2 regions of the Calorimonas adulescens genome follow, and region 2 is predicted to be linked to the other one. Evidence: riboswitches for the same ligand, from Rfam matches in the RefSeq annotation. Region 2 holds a riboswitch; the other holds the start of a gene.

Region 1 (7,741 bases), on a different contig from region 2:
GTTTTGTGCTTTTGCTAGTTGTGTTAGCTGTATCTGTATTTATTCTCACTTATATTATTATATACCTGAGCAGGCCGGTGGTTTATGAAGGCGTGAGGGTGGATGGGGTCGATGTTGGCGGCATGACATTAGACAGGCTGAAGAGCTTTCTAGAACAGTCATATGCCAGCACAAATCAGGAGATAGTGCTGGATGTGCTGAATAAGAAGTATAACATCACGTTGAGGGATATAGGCCACTATGATTATGAAAGGGCTGCAGAAGAGGCATATGCATTTGGACGGCAGGGGAACATGCTTATCAACCTGAAAAACATTGCCGGGGCAAGGATGGGAAAAGTATATGTAAATTATGAAGTCAAACCAGTAATCGACGACGATAAGGCAAGGGAAACCTTGCAAAAAATAGCAAAAGACATAGACAAGCCTGCTGTAAACGCAAGAATTGCCTTTAAAGGGGACAATATTATCGAGGTGATACCCCATCAGGTTGGCTATGAACTGGATATAGAGGGTTCTTTAGAGATGCTAAAGAGGAAGATGACCTATGGGCAGCTGACCCTCCCGGTTAAAGAGATAAAACCCAGAATCACAGAGGATATGCTGAGTTCGGTAAAAGATATTATAAGCCAGTACTCCACTGTGTTTAACCCTGCTGATGTGAACAGGACGTTAAACCTGAAGACTGCAGCCAGTGCAATAAACGGACAACTGTTGCTCCCCGGAGAGGAATTCTCTTTAAATAAGGTACTGGGCCCAAGAATAAAGGAAAACGGATATCTTGAGGCACCGGTCATAATAAATGGTAAACTGATACCCGATTATGGCGGTGGGGTATGCCAGATAGCAACCACTGTATTTAATGCAGTTGTCAGGGCCAATTTGTCAGTCACAGAGAGGCACCATCATTCATTTCCCGTGGCCTATGTGCCGGTGGGCCAGGATGCAACCATATCAGGAGACGTCCTGGACTTTAGGTTCAAAAATACCTCCAAATATCCTGTGTATATAAGGGCTTACGTAAATTCCAACAGGTTTTTTGTGGACATCTATGGGAAGAACATGTCTCCAGGTCAAAAGGTAAGCCTGAGCACCGAGGTACTTGAAGTTATAGAACCCGTGACAGAGTATAAAGAAGATAAAACCCTTCCACCTGGCACAGAGGTCGTGGAAAGGGAGGCGCATAAGGGCTATAGGGTAAAGGTGTACAAGATGGTATATGATAAAAATAACAGGTTAATCGAAAAAAAGCTCATGTATACAGACACTTATAAGCCTGTGAATGCTATAATCAGACGCAATTCTGGCGGCAGTGGCTCAGGAAATGCGTCAGTTCCGCAAACTGATAGTCAATTATAAGAGGTGTTATAGTGTTATGATAGAGTTCATCGCATTTAATACCAATACGCCGGTTGGCACAGTATATATTGCTTCATATGCTGACATGCTTATACGAATAGATACAGATTACGATAGATTTTTGAATGACCTTGAAAAAAAGCATGATAGTGTTTTTGAACGACATAATGGGGTTTTGGATGAGACAGCGAGACAGTTAGACCTTTATTTTAACAGGAAATTAATTGAGTTTGACCTACCTGTGTATCTTGAGGGGACTGAGTTTTGCAGGCAGGTGTGGCAGGAGCTTACCAGAATCCCATATGGCAGCACAGTGAGTTATGGAGAGATTGCAGAAAGGATTGAAAGGCCAAAAGCAGTAAGGGCGGTGGGGAGGGCGGTGGGTTCCAATCCCATCCCCTTTGTCATACCCTGTCACAGGGTTATTGGTAAAGACGGCAGCCTGGTTGGTTTTGGGCTGGGACTGGATGTGAAAAGATTTCTGCTTGAGCTTGAATCTGTGTAAACATTCATTGCAAGTATCTCTATACGGTGCTATAATCAAGATGGAACGATTGCTGATTTTACAGCAGCATCAAATTGAATATGGCAAGTGGTTAAGGGAAAGTGGTTAAAATCCACTACAGCCCCCGCTACTGTGAGCATGGATGAAACCCTGGTGACACCACCCGTATTTCGGGGAAGGTCTGGGGAGTAAGATGAAGTGCAAGTCAGGAGACCTGCCACTGCCAGAAGTACACCTTCGGAGGGGAGGTAAGGTAATGGTGAAGAAGATAAGACCTACCCCGGAGGGGTAGGTAGTTTTTTTATGACTGTAAAAATAGAAGAGGCAATCGATTTCTTATTTGATTAATTGATTAATGAAAGGATGGGTGGGTATGAAAAAGATAGGTATACTTATGCTTATTGCTTTCTTGGTGCTGTCAGTTGCAGGCTGCGGCTCAAACAGCACAGGACAGACAGGATCGCAGCAGGCACAGAGCAATTCGGCATTTCCCGTCACCATAAAGGATTTTATGGGCAGGGAATTTACTATAGAGAAGGAGCCTCAAAGGATTGTCTCAATGGCACCAAGCAATACTGAGATCCTGTATGAGCTGGGCCTGGCCGATAAAATCGTTGGCGTGTCGGACTATGATGACTATCCACCTGAGGTAAGTCAAAAACCCAAGATGGGTGGATTTTCGACACCAAATATAGAGGCTATTGCTGGGGCGGAACCAGATGTAGTGCTTGTGGATGATGGCACCTTTGGTAAAGAGAATGCGGAGAAATTAGAGGAGATGGGCATACCGGTCATTATAACAGTTCCTGATTCATTTGATGATATATACACATCTTATGAAATGATCGGTAAAATCACTGGAACACAGGACAAAGCCGAAGAAATTATTAAAAAAATCAAGGATGGTATATCCAGCATACAGGAAAAGGTGAAGGACAGGGATAGGCCCAAGGTATATTTTGCGGTTTCCGTGGGCCAGAGCAATTATACTGCCGGCAAGGGTACCTTTATCGATGCTGCTATAAACATAGCGGGTGGTGAAAATGTAGCCTCTGATGTTGAAGGATGGCAGGATTACAGCCTTGAGAAGCTGGTGGAACATAACCCTGATATCATTATAGCCACAAACCATGCCGGCGATGTGGACAAACTCAATGAAAAACCGGGTTATAAGGAGACAAACGCAGCTAAAAATGGGAAGATATTTGTAATAGATGAGAACATTATCACCAGGCCAACAGAGAGGATACTTGAGGGGATAAACGAGTTGGCAAAGATAATTCACCCTGAAGTCTTCAAATAGAAGGTAAAGATATGAAGGGCAGATTTTATTTCTTGTTGAGCGTTTCAATAGTTTTTTTAATGATATGCATTGTGGCAAGCCTGATTATAGGGAGTGCCAGCATTACCCCAGTGGAGGCAGTAAGGATACTTTTCTCTAGGGTTTCCGGATCCTTGCTTGACGTGCCTCAGTCACATATAAACATTATAATGAATCTGAGGCTCCCAAGGACAATTCTGGCGCTTATAGTTGGGCTGGGGCTTTCCGTTGTTGGATTAACATATCAGTCAGTCTTTAAAAATCCGCTTGCAGACCCTTATATTATAGGCGTATCTTCCGGAGCAGCTTTTGGTGCATCTGTGGCTATTGCACTGCATTTAGACGGTGGTTACTGGGGCATAGGTATGATAAATCTGTTTGCGTTTGTAGGGGCACTGCTGGTCAGCTTTACTGCTCTTACGATATCAAGGGTGAATGGCAGGATACCCCCAACCACGCTTCTGCTATCGGGTGTTGCCCTTGGAAATCTTCTTACTGCAGGGATGTCGCTCATCATGTTTCTGGATCATGATGATATGGAGGAAATTGTATATTGGACCATGGGCAGTTTTGTGTCGTCCTCATGGGACAAGGTAAAATTTAGTCTGGTTTTTGTCTCTATCGGCGTACTTTTCCTTGTATTTTATATGAAAGAGCTCAACTTAATGCTCCTCGGGGATGAGACCGCCTCCAGCCTGGGGGTAGACGTGGAGAGGACCAAGGTAAGGATAATTATCATATCATCCCTGGTGACTGCAGCCTGCGTGTCTGTAAGCGGGATAATAGGCTTTGTGGGGCTTGTAATTCCGCATATATTGAGGATAATCGCAGGTCCGGACAATCGCAGGTTGTTCTTCCTCACTTTAATAGTTGGGGCAGGATTTATGGTTTTTACCGATACGATAGCAAGGTACATTTTAAGACCGGTTGAAATTCCTGTTGGTATCATTACTGCCCTGCTGGGGGGACCGTTCTTTATTTATCTTTTAAAGAGAAACAAGGGGATGAATTGATTTGAATGTTATTGATGTAAAAGGCCTTAATTTTAGCATTGATGAGAAGCCTATATTGAATGGAATTACCTTCAGTGTGCCACAGGGAACGGTTACCGGAATGCTGGGTCCCAATGGGGCCGGGAAGACTACGCTTTTAAGGCATCTTTCAGGCTATTACAAGCCTGATGCCGGTACTGTCTTTATAAATGGTGTGGATATAGTAAAGTTAAAGCCCAGAGAAAGGGCAAGGATAATAGGTCTTGTGCCTCAGGATGCTGTGAATTCTCTTGGGTTCTCTGTGTATGAGATGGTTATGATGGGCAGGAGCCCCTATATGGATTTTTTCGGCAATGAAAAGGAGGAGGATAGGAGGGTTGTTGAGGAGTGCCTTAAGATCTGTGGTGTGTATGAGCTAAAGGACAGAAGGATGGATGAGATAAGCGGTGGTGAGGCCCAGAGAGTCTTGATAGCCAGAGCGCTTGCGCAACAGCCAGAAATAATGCTGCTGGACGAGCCTGTGTCACACCTGGATATAAAATACCAGCTTGATATAATGGGGCTTGTCAGGGAACTTTCGCACAGAGGGATGACAGTGGTATCCATAGTGCATGACCTTAATATTGCGCTTAATTTTTGCGACAGGGCCGTACTTATAAAAAATGGGACGGTAATAGCCGAAGGAGAGATAGAAAAGGTTGTCAGCAGTGAAAACATATATGAGACATACGGTGTTAAAGCAAAGATAGAGGCAGGAGACTATTCTGTTGTGATTCCTGAATTAGAGATGGTTTAGCACAGGAGGTAGACAGTATGAAAGGGTGTTTAATGATACAGGGTACCTCTTCCCATGTAGGTAAGAGTATAATGACTGCAGCACTGTTGAGGATATTGAAACAGGATGGCTTTAAGGTGGCACCGTTTAAGGCTCAGAATATGGCCTTGAACTCCTATGTTACCTATGACGGCCTGGAGATGGGAAGGGCTCAGGCTATGCAGGCTGAGGCTGCAGGTGTAAGGCCTGATGTAAGGATGAACCCTATCCTGCTGAAGCCGACCTCTGACTCCGGGTCTCAGGTGATAGTTATGGGAAAGGTCATGAGCGATATGGATGCCAAGAGGTATGAGGGGTATAAGACAAGGGTAAGGGAGCTGCTGTATGAGACATTTATCGAACTTAAGAGTGAATATGACTATGTAATACTGGAGGGAGCGGGCAGTCCTGCTGAGATAAATCTCATGGAGAATGATATTGTGAATATGGGAATGGCGAGGCTTATAGACTGTCCCGTGCTCCTGGTGGGTGACATAGACAGGGGTGGCGTTTTTGCATCTTTTGTGGGGACACTGGAGCTTTTGCCCGCGAAAGACAGGGAAAGAATAAAGGGGTTTATTATAAATAAGTTTAGAGGGGACTATGAGATACTGAGGCCTGGCCTGGACATGTTGAGAGATATTACAGGCCTGCCCACAATAGGTGTGGTACCCTATATGAATTTGAGGATTGATGAGGAGGATACACCCTCAGAGCACAATATATCGAGGGGCGGCGATGTGGATATAGCCGTCATATATCTGCCCCATATATCGAACTTTACTGACTTTGACCCACTCCTGTACTATCCCGGTGTCAACCTCAGGTATGTAAAAAGCGTAGAGGAGCTTGGCAGGCCTGACCTTGTGGTAATACCGGGCTCAAAGAACACCATAGGGGACTTAAATGCGCTTAAGAATAGTGGTATAGCAGAGAGGATAGTTGAGCTTTATAATGAAGGTGCCTGTGTAATAGGCATATGCGGGGGATATCAGATGATGGGAAGAAGGATAAGTGACCCGCTGGGATTGGAAAGTGGTGAAGATGCTGAGGGACTTGGCATATTTGGTTTGGAGACCATATTTGAGCCTGGAAAGTTAACCATCAATTCAAGGGACTATATAACGGAGGAAAGGGGACTTACAGCAGGGCTAAATGGTGTAGAGGTGACCGGATATGAGATACACATGGGCAGGACGCCCCCAAAGGATGAATATACTGTATCCCAAAATGGCTTGATAGCAGTAGATTTTTCTGGAAGGGCCTTGGGGACATATCTACATGGGATATTTGAAAACCACAGGTTTACGCTTGGGGTTATAAACAACATCAGGAGATACAAGGGACTCAAGCCGGTAGATGTTGAGGTGGATTACATTGCAAAAAAAGAGGAAGAGTACAACAGGCTTGCAGAAATGGTCAGGGCCTCCATTGATATGAATACGGTATATGACCTGTTGAATGGTTGATGTTGTAATAGCATTTGTCCTTGACTTTATTCTTGGAGACCCTGCATTTTTATTACATCCTGTAAGGCTTATAGGGAGGCTTATAAATGTTGTGGAGGGTGTCCTCTACCCTGTCAAACTGCCCAAACGCCTTACTGGTCTTGTGCTTCTTGCCGTGACTGCATTTACTGCATGGATAATACCATATAGTATATTAAAAGTACTGTCCCCGTACCGGCTGTTGTACCATATTGTGGATATTTTAATGATATTTTTTTGTTTATCTCTGAGAGACCTTGGCAATGAGGCCATGAGAGTCTACCATAGCCTCATGGACAATGATGTGGTTATGGCCAGGAAAAATCTTTCAATGATAGTGGGCAGGGACACGGACTGCTTGAATGAGAATGAGATAATAAGGGCTGCGGTGGAGACGGTGGCAGAAAATATAGTGGATGGTTTTATATCCCCGCTTTTCTATATTATCCTTTTTGGAGCTCCAGCCGGCCTGGCCTTTAAGGCTGTGAGCACCTTAGATTCTATGGTGGGATACAAAAATGAGAGGTACATGGATTTTGGCTGGGCATCTGCCAGGACCGACGACCTTTTGAACTTTCTGCCTGCAAGGCTGTCCCTTTTCCTTATACCCACGGCGGCGCTGTTCATCGGTATGGATTTTAATAAGTCTCTCAGCGTGGGCATGCGTGACAGGCTTAAAAATCCCTCACCCAACAGCGGGCATGGTGAGGCGTGCTTTGCTGGTGCTATGGGTATAAAGCTTGGCGGCCTCAACTATTACAATGGCGTGCCATCGAAGAAGCCAATTATCGGAGGCAAGAGACAGGAGCTTGAGCGGGAAGATATAAGGAATGCAGTGCATTTAGCTTATGCCACAGGATTTGTTACCATGATAATATTTTGCGGGGTGAGGTATTTATATGCAGGTGCATGGTGGTGATATTTATGGAAGGGAAGGCATTGTAGACTTTTCATCGAACATTAATCCACTGGGGATCCCTGATTCTGCGATACCGGTTTTAAAGAATATTGATTTGCTTACATGCTATCCTGATGAGGAGAACAGGGATATAACAAGGAATATTTCAGAATATATGGGGGTTAAATGTGAAAATGTCATGGTTGGGAACGGCCTTTCCGAGGTTATACACATTATAATAGCAGGGCTTGGTATAAAGAGGCCTATAATAATTGGCCCTACCTTTGACGAATACAGGTTGGCCTCTCTGGCCCATGGGGCCTCGCCCACAGTCTATTATCTCAAGGAGGAGCACGATTTTGAGCC
Region 2 (7,741 bases):
TATTATAGCTTCCGCAGGCGGCTTTGATTTATCTATAGTTCTCAGTTCTGGTACAAGATATTCACCATTCATATCAGAAAAGTATACCCTGTACATATCAGAAAAATCTATAGGGCCCATAGGGCCTACTGGATTACCGCTTGCTCCTATATATTCTTTCCCATTTACAGTTATAAGCACTTTATCTACACCATCTAAAGATGTCAGGGTATTTACTATTGATGCTCTTGCCATAGCCTCATCCATAACTCCTTTAAAACCAGTGAAACCGCTCAGATCCACACTGGCAACCCCGTCATTTAAAGTCACGCTATTTACCTTGGTACCTTCAGGTACCCTCAGATAGGCATCTTTGTCTGTAGGTCCTTTCAAAAGTTCTTCAATGACAATCTTGTAAAGATTGTCTCCTTCTTTATAACTAATATGTCTTTTTTCCTTCACAAGGTCACTGTTATCACGGTTCGCATAATAAAGAGTCACATCAATCTGTCTTTCCTGCGGCTCAGCTTTTGGTTTTTCTGATGAAAAAAGCGAACAGCCGGCCAGGCCTATCATAACTACCAATAAGAGAAGCACTATATTTTTTCTCACGTCTTTTCACCCCTAATCAAGATTCTAAAATCGCCATTGCGTCTTGTTATTTTTATTTTACCAAAATATTCGAGGTAAGCCAAGGCATACTTCAGGCTGACTCCTAAAGCATCCCCGCGTTCCACCGCTGTAATCTCATTCTTTCGCAATTACTTCCTCAAGAACAAAAAGAAAATAAAAACTGCTAAATCCTCAGCAGTTTTTATTTTATGTACTTCTTTAATTCTTCTATATTTTTTGGTATACTGCTTCCATTTATAATACCTTTTTCTTTCAAAATTTCATATATCTCTAAAAGCATAGGCTTTCTCAAATCATTCCAATCAAGTTCTTTTGCATTAGTAAAAACAACTGTTGGTTCACCCTTTGCAACAACTTTTCCATTCTTCATGACATATATATAGTCAGCCCATGAATAAGCAAAGTCCACATCATGGGTTGATAAAATGATTGTCTTTCCCTCTTCAACTAATCTGTCAAAGAAAACCATAATTTCTTGAACATGCTTAGGGTCTAAATAAACCGTTGGCTCATCCAATATAATAACTTCAGGCTCCATAACTATAATATCGGCTATTGAGACACTTTTTTTCTGTCCATAGCTTAAAAAATGGGTGGGCTTGTCCTTCAAATCCATAATTTTCGCTTTTTTCATGGCGTTTTCAACTTTCTCTTTTACTATATTTTCTGGATAACCTAAGTTCATAGGACCAAAAGAAATTTCTTGGTATACACTGGCAGAGAAAAGCTGTATGTCAGGATTTTGAAAAACGATGCCGACATTTTTTCTAAGTTTTACAAGTTCACTATGACTGTAATTTATCTCTTCACCCTTGTATAATATTTTCCCTGATTTTGGTTTCAAAATCCCATTGAAGTGTAAAAACAGTGTTGTCTTGCCTGCACCATTTGGACCTAAAACCGCAATCTTTTTACCCTTCTCTATCAACATATTTACTCCAACCAAAGCTTCTGTGCCGTCACTGTACTCAAAACTCACATCTATCGCTTCCAATATAAATTGTTCTTTCATAGTTCACCTTCTTAAAAGCATTGATGCGCCTATTAAAATTAGTTCTATCAAAACAATAAATATTATATTTTTATAACAAAGCTTGTAATCTTTACTGAGGACTTTTATCTCTTCATTATAACCCCTTGCCTCTAAGGCCACATATAAATCCTGTGAATTTTTGTATGACTTAATAAAAAGAGAGAATATTAAAAGTCCTAAAGACCTATAGCTATTTCTCAATGTAGCATATCCCAACCTTGAATCTTGAGATATATAGATTTCATCAGCGGCTTGCATTAAAACAAAAATAAGCCTATAAATCAGTTGAAGTAACTCCAAAAATAGTGATGGAAATTTAAATTTCTTTAAGATATTTATAATATCAACTACAGGAGTGGTAAGAGCAAGAAAATACAAACAAGACACTATTGCTAAAGTTCTGAAGAATAAAATAACAGCAGTATCAATGCCTTGTGCAGTGATTCCTAAAGTTACTCTAAAAATATTAAAGCTTATTAATGCAGTACTTTTATTCCCTATCACATTTATGACAAGTGTCATTATACTTATTACCAGAAAGGAAAAGGGAATTAACATAAGCTTAATGTACACTTTTCCTGGAATTTTTGCTTTAAATACGGTTATCACAAACATTAAAATAATTATTGCAATATTTGTATAGGTGTCAAATTTAAAGCATAAAATCATAGTTAAAAAGGCAAATAAAAGTTTTTCAACAGGATGTACATTGTACATCCTGTTGGTGTAAGCATAACTATCTATTAACATTTTTTCTCCCTTTCGCAACACCTATATAATATCCCAAAAATCCTGCACCAATTGCAGCCTGTAAGGCAAACAGAAGGCTCTCAATTTCTCCACTCGGTGGTTCCCAAATTGGTTTAAACCATGGCTTGTAATTTTTGTCCACCTGAGCGATAGCTTCTGCCGCCTTATCATCTGCACCAACAAATTCAGCATTTTTTATAGTCACAAGAGGAAACACCACCAGCAAAATAACCAATAAGCCTAATATTAAATTCTTCATTAAAAACCTTTTATCCTTCATGTTGTCTTGCCTTCTCTCTCTAAAACATTGAGCTCAATAAGTTCTTCTTCGCTGTAGACGGTTAGCATATTGATTACGAGCACCGTTAAAAGCCCTTCACTTATTGCCAAAGGTACCTGTGTCACTGCAAATATCCCCATGAATTTTAAAAATGAGGCTGTAAATCCGCCTATTTCAGAAGGGAAAGCAATAGCAAGTTGGAAAGAGGTAGTCACATATGTAAGCAAATCCCCAATTGAAGCAGCTAAAAATACTGCAAGCCAATTTGGCCCACCTGCTTTTTTTACTAATTTAAATATATAATAGGAAGCAATTGGCCCTACTATAGCCATAGAAAATGTATTAGCACCTAAGGTTGTTATACCGCCATGTGCCAAAAGTAATGCCTGAAACAAAAGCACTATAAGGCCTAAAACGCTCATAGCAAAGGGTCCAAAGAGTATAGCTCCAAGTCCTACACCGGTTGGATGTGAACAACTTCCTGTGACTGAAGGGATTTTAAGTGATGAAAGCAAAAATGCAAAAGCACCTGCAAACCCTAAAAGCATCTTAAGTTTTGGATTCTCTTTTACTTTTTTGTTTATTGCTACAAGTCCTACGACCACAAAAGGCAAAGATGCTATATACCATATTGTACACCATTTAAGAGGAAGAAAGCCTTCCATTATGTGCATGGCATAGGCAGTTTGTGGAGCCATTAAAAGCAACGCAAATGCTGCAAGTAACATCCACTTTTCCATCCTTTTCATCACACACACCTCTCTTTTTGTAAAATTTAAGCAAAAATAAAACCTCTTAACTTACTAACGGCGTTAAGAGGTAAAAATCACATACTTATCCCTTTATAGCACTCCCCTCTATCGACCGTAGAGTAAGTGTGTCACAAATACAGGCAGGTCTCCTGACTTAGGTTCATCTCTCTTTACACCTTCCCATCCAGCACTTATGTAAAAGGACAGTGGCATAATGTAAAAAGCTCACCATCACAGTGGCGGGACCGTGCAGGATTTTCACCTGCTTCCCTTTTAACCCAATTTGACTTCAAAATTGGGTACCTGTATTTGCCTGTTATTAAATTTTATTCTCAAATAAAGCATATCATTTTACAAATAGGTTATCAAACTGTTATTTTAAGTCCTGTCGAATAACTTTTGCAGCTTCAAAACTAGCTTCAATTGTTTTTTCAATATCATCCTCCGTGTGAGCTATCGATAAAAAGAAAGTCTCAAATTGAGAAGGAGGTAAGTACACACCTCTTTTTAACATTTCTCTAAAATATGCAGCATACATAACAGTATTTGATTTTAAAGCAGAATCATAGTCTTTCACTTCATCTTTATTAAAAAACATGCACATCATGCTGCCTATTCTATTTATTATAACATCAATTCCATTTTGAACCATACTTTCTTTTAACCCCGTACACAATTTTTCTGCCTTTTTATCCAGCTCTTCGTAAATATTAGAAGTTTTAGATAATATTTTAAAAGTCTCAAGACCTGCTGCCATTGCTAAAGGATTGCCAGACAAAGTCCCTGCTTGATACACTGGTCCATCAGGAGAAACCTTTCTCATTATCTCTTCTCTTCCTCCATAGGCACCAACAGGAAGTCCACCTCCAATGATTTTCCCAAGCGTGGTAATGTCAGGTATAATGCCGTAAAGCCCTTGTGCCCCTGAATAAGACACTCTAAAACCTGTCATTACTTCATCAAAAATTAAAAGTGATCCATACTTTGCAGTAATCTCTCTCAATCCCTTTAAAAATCCCTCTTCAGGTAAGACTGTACCCATATTACCTGCAATAGGCTCTACAATGACAGCAGCAATATTTTTACCATAAATTCGAAAAATATCTTCTACCATTTTGATGTCATTGTATTTGGCTATAATTGTATCCTTTGCTATCTCTTTTGTTACACCTTTTGAATCAGGCATTCCAAAAGTAAGGGCCCCTGACCCTGCCTTTATAAGCAAACTGTCAGAATGCCCGTGATAACATCCTTCAAATTTTACAATGATGTCTCTGCCCGTATACCCCCTAGCCAGCCTTATTGCACTCATTGTGGCTTCTGTGCCTGAATTCACCATTCTGACAACTTCTATAGATGGAACAGACTCAGTTATTTTTTCAGCCATTTTAACTTCTAACTCCGTGCAGGCTCCAAAACTAGCCCCTAATTGTGCCTGCTTTTTAATAGCTTCCACCACCTCTGGATGTGAGTGCCCCAGTATTAATGGCCCCCATGAAAGGACATAGTCTATATATTCATTGCCATCTTCATCCAAAATATGACTTCCCTGACCTCTTTTAATGAAAATGGGGGTAGACTCTACTGATTTGAAAGCTCTAACTGGACTGTTTACACCACCTGGCATGACTTTTTTAGCTCTTTCAAATAATTCATTTGATTTGTCAGTTTTCACATAACCACCTCTTATTAGATTGCAGGTTTCATGAATAAATTTTAGTGATTGAAAAAAAGAATAAATTTACGGCAATGTCATTTTAAGATACTTATTAAAAGATATTTACTTTTGATAAAGAACATTTTTCAAGAGTTAACGTAGAATTATTTTAACATTCATCTCCGTTTATTTCTAACAAACCGCTTTTTTCAATAAATTCTTTGTAAATAGCCATTTTTTCTTCCTCAGTGAAGCCTTTGTCTTTTAATTCTATCCTCTTCTGGTATAGCTTTTGTAATAGTTTTTCATAGTCAGCATTGAAGATTGACTCCAACTTTTCTTTTATCATTCTCGAAAAAAGTGGACTTTTGCCACTTGTAGATATAGAGATAATTAAGTCTCCCCTTCTTACAATGGAAGGTACAATGAAGGAAGAAAGGTCTTTATCATCAACCACATTTACAAGCATATTGTATTTTTCTCCATCTGACGCCACAAGTTTATTTACCTTCTCATCATCTGTAGCAGCAATCGCAACAAAAAATCCCCTTACATCCCCTTGTTGATACTCACGTCTTATAAGCTCCACCTTTTCTTTTGCTGCAAGCTTAATTATTTCCTCATCAAAAGAAGGAGAAATGACAGTGATTAAAGCCTCTCCTTCAACAAAAGATAAAATTTTCCGGAGAGCAACTTTACCACCTCCTACAACAAGACATTTTTTGTTTTTTATATTAAGCATTATAGGGTAGTAAGCCATTTTGCAACATCCTTTGCAAAGTAGGTTATAACCATATCTGCCCCTGCCCTTTTAATTGAAGCAAGTATTTCTAAGACTGTAGATTTCTCATCAATCCATCCCATCTTAGCTGCCGCCTTTACCATTGAATATTCTCCACTTACATTGTAAGCAGCAATAGGAATGTTGAAATTATCTTTTACCCGCCTTATAATATCAAGATAAGAAAGTGCGGGTTTTACCATGACAATATCTGCTCCTTCTTCGATGTCAAGAGCTATTTCTCTTAAGGCTTCATTGGAGTTTCCATAGTCCATCTGATAAGACTTTCTGTCACCAAATTGTGGAGCAGAATTGGCTGCTTCTCTAAAAGGTCCATAAAAAGAGGAAGCGTATTTAGCACTGTAAGCCATAATAGGTGTATTTACAAATCCTTTACTATCTAAAAGCTTTCTTATGGTAGCTACTCTTCCATCCATCATGTCAGAGGGTGCTACAATATCCGCCCCTGCCTCAACATGGGACAAGGCTATTTTAGCAATGTAGTCTACTGTTTTGTCATTTAGAACTTGGCCGTTTTCAACAATGCCACAGTGTCCATGCGTTGTATATCCACACATGCACACATCTGTTATTACTACAATTTCTGGCACTTTTTCTTTTATTTTTCTTACAGCTTTTTGAACGATACCTTCCTCACTATAAGCCTCTGACCCCAATTCATCTTTATATGAAGGTATACCAAAAAGTAAAATAGCAGGAATTCCAAGGTCACGCACTTCTTTGACTTCTTCTATAAGCAAATCTATAGAAAAGTGGTAAACACCCGGCATTGAATCTATCTCTTCTTTTATATTTTTACCTGACACAACAAAAAGAGGATATATAAGGTCACCCGCATCTAAAGAAGTTTCTCTAATCATACCCCTTAAAATGCTGTTCACTCTAAGTCTTCTTGGCCTTTTTACTAAATCCATTTTATCTCCTCTCCCCGTTTATAGATTCTGATGATTTCTTAACATTTCTTCAATAAGCTTTTGCGTTGTGTATTCCCTGGGCACTATGTCTACATTAAATCCTTTATCCTGTATGGCTTTTTGGGTTACAGGTCCTATTGCAGCTATTTTAGAGTTTTTTAGAAGATTTATTTCGTCTCCTATTAATTGATACATGTAATTAAAAGTAGAGGAACTTGTAAATACAGCAATATCTATTCCTTTGCGGAGTTCACTTATAAGCTTTCCCTTTATTTCATAATTTGGTTCATTTCTATAGGCAACAATTTTTTGTACTTCAGCACAATCTTCGAGACTTTCTATCAATATATTCCCGCCTATTTGAGAGGTTAAAAGTGCTATGTTTTTTCCTTCAACATGTTTTTTAAGTGCATTTGCCAAAGAGTAGGAGGTGTATTCCTCAGGAATTATATCTGGATATATAAAAATATTTTCTAAAGCTTCCGCAGTCTTACTCCCTATTGCCACTACTTTAATACTTAAATTTCTTAAATCAAATCTTTTTTTTCTGACAGCTTCAATAAAGCTCCAAACGCCATTTACACTTGTAAATACAGCATAATCAAATTTATGTATCTCTTCTAAAAACACCACTGTATTATCTAAAAAAGGCGTGATTTTAATAGTAGGACAAACAACAACATCTGCTCCCTCTTCACTCAAAATTTTTTTCATCTGCTGTGACTGTTCATAGGTCCTTGTAAGCAAAATCCTTTTTCCAAAAAGCTTTTTGTCTTCATACCATTTTAGTCTGTCCCTTAATGTTACAACATCTCCTACAGCGATAACTGCAGGATTTTTTATTCCTTCTTTTTGCACAAGTTGTGGAATGTTAATGAGTTTTGCTGTCACAGCTTTTTGGTTTGGAGTAGTGCCTTCCATTACTACTGCTGTAGGGGTAT

What was found. Region 2 has a riboswitch for cobalamin ahead of FWJ32_RS07480 (energy-coupling factor ABC transporter permease). Riboswitches for the same ligand answer to the same signal wherever they lie in the genome.
Region 1: another riboswitch for cobalamin. It lies ahead of FWJ32_RS11455 (ABC transporter substrate-binding protein); the one in region 2 lies ahead of FWJ32_RS07480 (energy-coupling factor ABC transporter permease).

The regions. Positions count from the first base shown of each region.
Region 1 is NZ_VTPS01000021.1:13,703-21,443, reverse strand. Features, by position in the region: gene FWJ32_RS11465 (VanW family protein) at 1-1,358, shown strand, start outside; gene FWJ32_RS11460 (methylated-DNA--[protein]-cysteine S-methyltransferase) at 1,375-1,863, shown strand; cobalamin riboswitch at 1,935-2,099, shown strand; gene FWJ32_RS11455 (ABC transporter substrate-binding protein) at 2,237-3,166, shown strand; gene FWJ32_RS11450 (FecCD family ABC transporter permease) at 3,178-4,197, shown strand; gene FWJ32_RS11445 (ABC transporter ATP-binding protein) at 4,199-4,972, shown strand; gene FWJ32_RS11440 (cobyric acid synthase) at 4,990-6,459, shown strand; gene cbiB (adenosylcobinamide-phosphate synthase CbiB) at 6,452-7,396, shown strand; gene FWJ32_RS11430 (pyridoxal phosphate-dependent aminotransferase) at 7,377-7,741, shown strand, end outside.
Region 2 is NZ_VTPS01000010.1:10,573-18,313, reverse strand. Features, by position in the region: gene FWJ32_RS13610 (GerMN domain-containing protein) at 1-591, opposite strand, end outside; gene FWJ32_RS13870 (SelB domain-containing protein) at 588-740, opposite strand; gene FWJ32_RS07495 (energy-coupling factor ABC transporter ATP-binding protein) at 794-1,624, opposite strand; gene cbiQ (cobalt ECF transporter T component CbiQ) at 1,628-2,395, opposite strand; gene FWJ32_RS07485 (energy-coupling factor ABC transporter substrate-binding protein) at 2,382-2,675, opposite strand; gene FWJ32_RS07480 (energy-coupling factor ABC transporter permease) at 2,672-3,415, opposite strand; cobalamin riboswitch at 3,550-3,749, opposite strand; gene hemL (glutamate-1-semialdehyde 2,1-aminomutase) at 3,801-5,102, opposite strand; gene FWJ32_RS07470 (precorrin-2 dehydrogenase/sirohydrochlorin ferrochelatase family protein) at 5,254-5,844, opposite strand; gene hemB (porphobilinogen synthase) at 5,826-6,800, opposite strand; gene cobA (uroporphyrinogen-III C-methyltransferase) at 6,819-7,741, opposite strand, start outside.